Regions from separate parts of the Streptomyces sp. NBC_00637 genome, predicted to be linked through region 2. Evidence: riboswitches for the same ligand, from Rfam matches in the RefSeq annotation. Region 2 holds a riboswitch; the other holds the start of a gene.
What was found. Region 2 has a riboswitch for glycine ahead of gcvP (aminomethyl-transferring glycine dehydrogenase). Riboswitches for the same ligand answer to the same signal wherever they lie in the genome.
Positions count from the first base shown of each region.

Region 1 (3,829 bases), 4.6 Mb from region 2:
CGCCTCGTAGGCGTCGTAGCGCCCGGGCGTGACCTGGCGCAGCATGTGCTCGACCGAGCCGGTCGCGGCAGTGCCAGCGCTCACTTTTTATCGCCCCTTCGAGAAGTTGCCCCGCGTCGGAGTCCAGCTTAGGCGCTCCGCCCGGCCGAGCCGTGGGGAGCTCGGGCTGATGACACGTCGGCGGCCCCGGGCCGGGTGCGGCCGGGGGCGCTCCGCGGCGGAGCCTCGGACGGCCGCGGGCCCACGCCCCTTCGGCCGCGCCGCCTCCGGCCCGGCACCTAGTGAAGCCTGGTGTAGAACGGGCGGACCCGCTCCCGCATCCAGTCGCCCACCGGATCCTGGGCGACGTCCAGGAGGACCAGGTTGACCGGCCAGGGCGTCGCCGCCCTCGTCAGGGCCCTGCCCAGGGCGTCCAGCGGCAGGGCGCGCAAGTCGCCCTCCCACTGGGAGAGTTCCACGCCCACGAACATCACCGGGTCCGCCGTCTCGATGGCCGCCAGGCAGCGGCGGGCCGTACGGACCACGCCGATCGCCTCGAACTCCGCCGAGGCCGCGGCCAGGAACTCCATCGGGTCGTCCTGCCAGTCGGGCTCGTAGAGGCGGACCCGGCCGCCGGCGGCGGTGCCGTCGAGCGGGGTACGGCCCGCCCGGCAGAGCTCGGCCACGGCGGGCGGCGGCAGCGGGACCCCCACCACGCCGTCCGGGTTGACCAGGATGCCCACCTGCGGGGGCAGGCCCCGGGCGAACTCCACGGCGGGCGCGATCGTGAACGACATGTGCGAGCCGACGACCTGGCGGAACTGTTCCTCGGAACTGAAGACCGGCACGTACACCTGGCCCTCGAGCTCCATCGTGGGCAGGTCGAGGGGACCGCTGTGCGGGCCACCGCCGCCGGGCAGCGGCACCCAGACGAAGCTGCGCCCGAGCACCTCGACGATCCGGCCGCCGGCTCCGGGCACGCCGAGGGAGCCGGAGAGCACCTCCTCCAGCTCGTTGCCGGGCCATCCGCCGTGCGGATGGGGGTGTGCCTGCGCCGGACGGTCCGCGGAGAAGTCCGTCGGAAAGTTCACCGGGGGAAAATCCATCTGCCTACCGCCTGCTGAGAGCCGCTCACTCTGCCGTGACCGAAAGGCTAGCGGGTACCGGGGGCCGCCCCGGAGCCGTCAGCCCGTGAATCCGATGCGGCGCAGCGCGTCGGCCGCCGCGCGGTCGAGCAGCACCGCCGAGCCGCAGCCCTCGGGCAGCCTGCCCTTCTCCACCGAGCGCACCAGACGGGCGGCGGCATGGCGGTGGCGCAGGAACGCGTACCGGGAGACACCCCGGCCGCGCTCGCGCTGTCCCTCCAGTGCCGTGTCCGCGCCGACGTCCAGCAGCAGCAGGTGGAGGGTGCCGCCGCGGCGGCGGGCCTCGCGGGCCAGCCAGTCACGGACCCAGGCCTGCGTACCGCAGTCGTGCACGACGACGCCCGTGCCGCCGCGCAGCGCCCGGCGCAGGCCCGCGTAGTGGGCGAGCCGGACGAGCGGCCGGTAGAGGGCGTAGGGCAGGAAGCGGGGGGCGCGGGCGTCCCAGCGGTCCCGGGTGTCCTGGGAGTCGACGCGTACGCCCTGGACGGTCCGCCGCATGAGCGTGGACTTGCCGCTGCCGGGCAGACCGGTGACCACGACCAGGTCACGGGGGCCGAAGAGCAGACCGTGCGGGCTGCGGCCGAGCCGCTCGCGCAGGTCGCGGACGACGGGCGCCGACCGCGGGCCGCGCGCCTCCCGGGCCGGGGCGACGGGCTGCGCGGGCAGCGCGATGCCGGAACCGGTCGCGAGTGCCGTGGACCTTGCCCTGGTCGTCCTGTTCACCGTGATCGTCCTCCCCTGGGGTCAGATGGTGTCCTCATCCCCACCGAGCGTAAAGAGAAGGTAATGCGCTGTGCTCGGTGATTTCGTGCGCGTACCGACACAAGCCGGTTACAGATGCGGCCTGCCGTGATCGGGGCGAGCCGTGCAATGATGGCCGCGCCAACTGCATACCGGCCGTTTGAATCCGCGCGGGAGAGTCCTCAGCAGCAGCTTCGCTGGGGCGCCGAAGGAGCAAGTCCCTCCCTTGAATCTCTCAGGCCCCGTTACCGCGCGGGCGAGGCACATCTGAAAAGCGGGCCGCTGTCTCCAGTGGCTCCACCCAAGGTGCAAGTCATGATCGATCCCCTGGCGGGCTGTCATGGCGAACCTCTCAGGTTCCGATGACAGATGGGGAGGAACGACCTCGCCTTCCCCCATGCCCGCATGTCCCGCTGCGCTCGCACGGGGGGATTCCGTCGCCTTGGGAGACGAACGCCCGATGAGCAGTACCGACCCCGCATCCGACCAGAACGCCGAGCAGCGCCGCACCGCCCTCGACGCCGTGCACCGCGCGCTCGGCGCGACGATGACCGACTTCGCCGGCTGGGACATGCCCCTGCGCTACGGCTCCGAGCGCGACGAGCACCACGCCGTCCGCACCCGGGCCGGGCTCTTCGACCTCTCGCACATGGGCGAGATCACCGTCGCCGGCCCGCAGGCCGCCGCCCTCCTCGACTTCGCCCTGGTGGGCAACATCGGTGCGGTCAAGGCCGGCCGCGCCCGCTACACGATGATCTGCCGGGCGGACGGCGGCATCCTGGACGACCTGATCGTCTACCGGCTCGGCGAAACCGAGTTCATGGTGGTGGCCAACGCGTCCAACGCGCAGGTCGTGCTGGACGCGCTGACCGAGCGCGCCGAGGGCTTCGACGCGGAGGTCCGCGACGACCGGGACGCCTACGCGCTGATCGCCGTGCAGGGCCCCGAGTCCCCGGGCATCCTCGCCGCCGTCACCGACGCCGACCTGGACGGCCTGAAGTACTACGCCGGTCTGCCCGGCACCGTCGCCGGGGTCCCCGCGCTGATCGCGCGCACCGGCTACACCGGTGAGGACGGCTTCGAACTGTTCGTACGGCCGGAGCACGCCGTCGAGCTGTGGCAGGCGCTGACCAAGGCCGGGGAGACCGCCGGGCTGGTGGCCTGCGGTCTGTCCTGCCGGGACACACTGCGCCTGGAGGCCGGCATGCCGCTGTACGGGCACGAGCTGAGCACCTCCCTCACCCCGTTCGACGCGGGACTCGGCCGGGTGGTGAAGTTCGACAAGGACGGCGACTTCGTCGGGCGTGCGGCACTGGAGGCGGCCGCCGAGCGGGCCGCCTCGCAGCCCCCGCGGGTCCTCGTCGGCCTGGTCGCCGAGGGCCGCCGGGTCCCGCGCGCCGGGTTCGCCGTGGTGGCCGGCGCCGAGGTGATCGGCGAGGTGACCTCCGGTGCCCCCTCCCCCACCCTCGGCAAGCCGATCGCGATGGCGTACGTCGACGCGGCCCACGCGGCGCCCGGGACCACGGGTGTCGGCGTGGACATCCGGGGCAGCCACGAGCCGTACGAGGTCGTGGCGCTGCCGTTCTACAAGCGCCAGAAGTAGACACTGGGCGCGAAGACGCCCGCCCGCACGTGACGCTGCGCACAGTTCCGCTGCTCACGCGTGTTTTCAGCAGTCCCCCATTCACCAGCACCCTCCCGCGTACAGGAGAATTCAAGCCATGAGCAACCCCCAGCAGCTGCGCTACAGCAAGGAGCACGAGTGGCTGTCGGTCGCCGAGGACGGCGTCTCGACGGTCGGCATCACGGAGCACGCGGCCAACGCGCTCGGCGACGTGGTCTTCGTGGAGCTCCCGGAGGTCGGTACCACGGTCACCGCGGGCGGGACCTGCGGCGAGCTGGAGTCGACCAAGTCGGTCAGCGAGCTGTACGCGCCGGTCTCCGGCGAGATCGTCGAGGTCAAC
Region 1 covers NZ_CP109046.1:2,570,099-2,573,927, forward strand. Annotated here, with positions in the region: gene OG440_RS10895 (enhanced serine sensitivity protein SseB C-terminal domain-containing protein) at 1-45, opposite strand, end outside; gene OG440_RS10900 (enhanced serine sensitivity protein SseB) at 279-1,070, opposite strand; gene OG440_RS10905 (AAA family ATPase) at 1,164-1,853, opposite strand; glycine riboswitch at 2,027-2,126, shown strand; gene gcvT (glycine cleavage system aminomethyltransferase GcvT) at 2,326-3,468, shown strand; gene gcvH (glycine cleavage system protein GcvH) at 3,587-3,829, shown strand, end outside.
Region 1: linked by a shared signal. The riboswitch ahead of gcvT (glycine cleavage system aminomethyltransferase GcvT) and the one ahead of gcvP (aminomethyl-transferring glycine dehydrogenase) in region 2 are both predicted to bind glycine.

Region 2 (3,829 bases):
TCCCCGCCGAAGTGCCCCGGCTTGGCCAGCCCGACGAGCGCGTTGAGGTTGGCACCGTCGACGTACACCTGGCCGCCCGCCTCGTGCACCTGGGCGCAGATGTCGGCGACGTGCTCCTCGAACACCCCGTGCGTGGACGGGTAGGTGATCATCAGCACCGACAGCTCGTCCCGGTGCCGCTCGATCTTCGCCCGCAGGTCCTCGACGTCGATCTCGCCGTCCTCGGCGGTCTTCACGACGACGACCTTCATGCCCGCCATCACCGCACTGGCCGCGTTCGTGCCGTGCGCGGAGGACGGGATGAGGCACACCGTCCGCTGCTCGTCCCCGTTGCCCCGGTGGTACCCGCGGACGGCGAGCAGCCCGGCCAGCTCGCCCTGCGACCCGGCGTTCGGCTGGAGCGACACCTTGTCGTACCCGGTGACCTCGGCCAGCCGCTCCTCCAGCTCGCGGATGAGCGTGAGGTAGCCCTCCGCCTGCCCGGCCGGCGCGAAGGGGTGCAGCTGCCCGAACTCGGGCCAGGTGACCGGCTCCATCTCGGTGGTCGCGTTGAGCTTCATCGTGCAGGAGCCCAGCGGGATCATGCCCCGGTCGAGCGCGTAGTCCCGGTCGGCGAGCCGGCGCAGATAGCGCAGCATCGCGGTCTCGGAACGGTGCTGGTGGAAGACGGGGTGCGTCAGGACCGCGTCGGACCGCAGCAGTCCGGCGGGCAGCGAGTCGGCGGTGGCGGCGTCGAGCGCCTCGATGTCACCGTCCACCCCGAACGCGGCCCAGACGGCGGACACCTGCGCCCGGGCGGTCGTCTCGTCGCAGGCGATCGAGACCTGGTCGGCGTCGACGAGGTGCAGGTTGACCCCGAGCTCCCGCGCGGCGGCGACGACCTCGGAGGCCTTCGCCGGCACCCGCACGGTCAGCGTGTCGAAGTACGACCCGTGCACGACCTCGACACCACCGGCCGCGAGCCCGGCAGCGAGGATCGAGGCGTACCGGTGCGTGCGCCGGGCGATGGCCCGCAGCCCGTCGGGACCGTGGTAGACGGCGTACATCCCCGCCATCACCGCCAGCAGCACCTGCGCCGTGCAGATGTTGCTGGTGGCCTTCTCGCGGCGGATGTGCTGCTCACGCGTCTGCAGCGCGAGCCGGTAGGCCTTGTGTCCGTCGGCGTCCACCGACACGCCCACCAGCCGCCCGGGCAGGCTGCGCGCGAACTGCTCGCGGACGGCCATGTAACCGGCGTGCGGGCCGCCGAAACCCATCGGCACCCCGAACCGCTGCGTCGTACCGACCGCGATGTCCGCCCCGAGCTCACCCGGCGACTTCAGCAGGGTCAGCGCGAGCAGGTCCGCGGCGACGGTGACGAGCGCGCCGAGCCCGTGCGCCTGCTCGACGAGCGCCTTGAGGTCACGCACGGCACCGGAGGCGCCGGGGTACTGGACGAGCACCCCGTTGATCTCCCGCGCGGCGAGCTCCGCCGGAATCCCGTCGCTCAGATCGGCGACGACGATCTCCACGCCCGCGGGCTCGGCGCGGGTCTGGATCACGGCGATGGTCTGCGGCAGCGCGTCCGCGTCGATGAGGAAGAGGCCCTTCTTGTTCTTCCCCATCCGCCGGGACAGCGCCATCGCCTCGGCGGCGGCCGTGCCCTCGTCGAGCAGCGACGCACCGGAGGTCGGCAGCCCGGTGAGGTCGGCGACCATGGTCTGGAAGTTCAGCAGCGCTTCGAGCCGGCCCTGGGAGATCTCCGGCTGGTACGGCGTGTAGGCCGTGTACCAGGCCGGGTTCTCCATGACGTTGCGCAGGATGACGGGCGGCGTGAACGTCCCGTAGTAGCCGAGTCCGATCATCGAGTCGAGGACCTGGTTGCGGTCGGCCAGCGAGCGCAGCTCGGCCAGCACCTCGGCCTCGGTGCGCGCGCCCGGCAGGTCGAGCGCGTCGGCGTTCTTGATCACATCCGGGACCGCTGCCGCGGTCAGCTCGTCGAGCGAGCCGTAGCCGACCTGGGCGAGCATCTTGGCCCTCGCCTCGAGGTCGGGCCCGATGTGGCGCTGTTCGAAGGGAATTCCCTGCTCGAGCTCTGCGAGCGGAATGCGATGGGCGGTCATTACGGAGGCCTCCTGGTCAGACACGACCTTCGAGGGTCACCACGGTGGGTACCCGGACGGCCTCCCCCTCTGTCATCTCAACCTGAGAGCTTCACCGGGTCGCCCGAAGGCACCCGGCTTTCACCGTCGGTGAGAGCGGAAGCCGTCGACGCCGTCGGCACCCGCCCTGCTTTCCAGAGTGACCTCGTCCGTGCGGTACGTGAGCCTGAGAGATTCCGGGGAGGATTTGCTCCTTCGGCGCCTCCGGTGATGTCCGGAGACTCTCCCGCGCGGTGTCAGCAGCCGTTGCCAGACTACCAGCGAGGTCAATGAGACTCGCTCGAGTGGCCGCTCGTCCCGATGTGCTCTTTTGTAGTGCTTACGGATGAGTTGCGACCAAGTGGAGGGCCCGTGCAGACCGACATCGATCCGCGCAACCTGATCGGCCGCAAGGCGTTCGACCGCAACGGCACCAAGATCGGCACCGTCGACGAGGTCTACCTCGACGACGCCACCGGAGTACCGGAGTGGGCGGCCATACGCACCGGTCTGTTCTCCCGCGACGCCTTCGTCCCCCTGGAGCCCAGCCGGCTGGTCGAGGGCACCTTGCACATCCCCTTCGAACGGGCCCTGATCAGGGACGCTCCCGACTTCGGCGTGGGTCGCCACCTCTCCCCGGAACAGGAACTCCAGCTGTACCACCACTACGGTCTCGACGTGGGCGCCGCTCCTCCGCTCCCCGACCACGACTTCGGCCGTCTGGCGGGCACGGACGACGGCTGATCCCCTCAGCCGCAGGCCCGTATCAGCGCCCCGAGAATGCCGGCGGGGTCGTACAGCGGCCGCGCGCCGTCCGTGACGAGTCTCCGGGTGCCCTCGTCGACCGGATCGGTCCGCGCCCACCGGGCGGAGCCGACCCCCACCTCGACCTCCAGACCGGAGGCGGTCACATACCGCCATTCGGTGACCTGCCCCCTTCCCGGACCCGCGTCGCCTCTCCCAGGTCCAGCTCACCCGCCCAGCCCTCGTCCTCGGCGTACCGGGCAGGCGCGGTCGACAGCACCACGAGGTCCATGTCGGAGTCGGCCCGCGCGGCCCCGCGCGCACCAGACCCGACGAGCAGCAGCCCCACCACGTCGCTCCGGTTCCCGGCCCACCGGGTGACCCGGTCCACCACCCGTCGCACCTCGGCTTCTCGCTCCGCCGACCCCCCGCCCGGGTCCGCCAACCGGCCTTCGTGCAGCTTCATGCAGCTCCCCCCTCCGTCACCGGTGCCACCTCCCGGGACACCGCCACCACTCCGACTCACCCCACACGTCGAACGGCTTCACTCTGTGTAACTGATCGGCCTCACGAAGAGTTCCCGGACTCCACCTCCGACGGCTGCGCCTGGGGATCCGGCGCTCCTGCCGCCGACCCGCCCTCGTCATCGGGTCTTCGCGGCACCAACGGCAAGGGATCCGCCGGCTCCAGTCCGGGATCATCGGTCCTGAAGGTGCGCACCCGGCCCGGCTCCGACTCGGGCGTCTCGAACCGCACGGTGACCCGGCCCAGGCCGCTGCCCTGCACCCATCCGTGTCCCAGCTCCGCGTGCCGCACATCGTGCCCTGGACGCCACTGGCGCTCGACCGGCACCGGCACCTCGCCGACGGGCTCTTCGGCGAGCTCCTCCTCGGGCCCGTCCGCCCGCTCCTCGGCCGCCTGCGCGAACAGATCCTCCTGCGTGAAGTCCGCCAGCCCGCTCACGC
Region 2 covers NZ_CP109046.1:7,178,353-7,182,181, reverse strand. Annotated here, with positions in the region: gene gcvP (aminomethyl-transferring glycine dehydrogenase) at 1-2,102, opposite strand, end outside; glycine riboswitch at 2,286-2,380, opposite strand; gene OG440_RS31605 (PRC-barrel domain-containing protein) at 2,493-2,864, shown strand; gene OG440_RS31600 (hypothetical protein) at 2,870-3,031, opposite strand; gene OG440_RS31595 (nucleotidyltransferase domain-containing protein) at 3,028-3,330, opposite strand; gene OG440_RS31590 (DNA polymerase IV) at 3,432-3,829, opposite strand, start outside.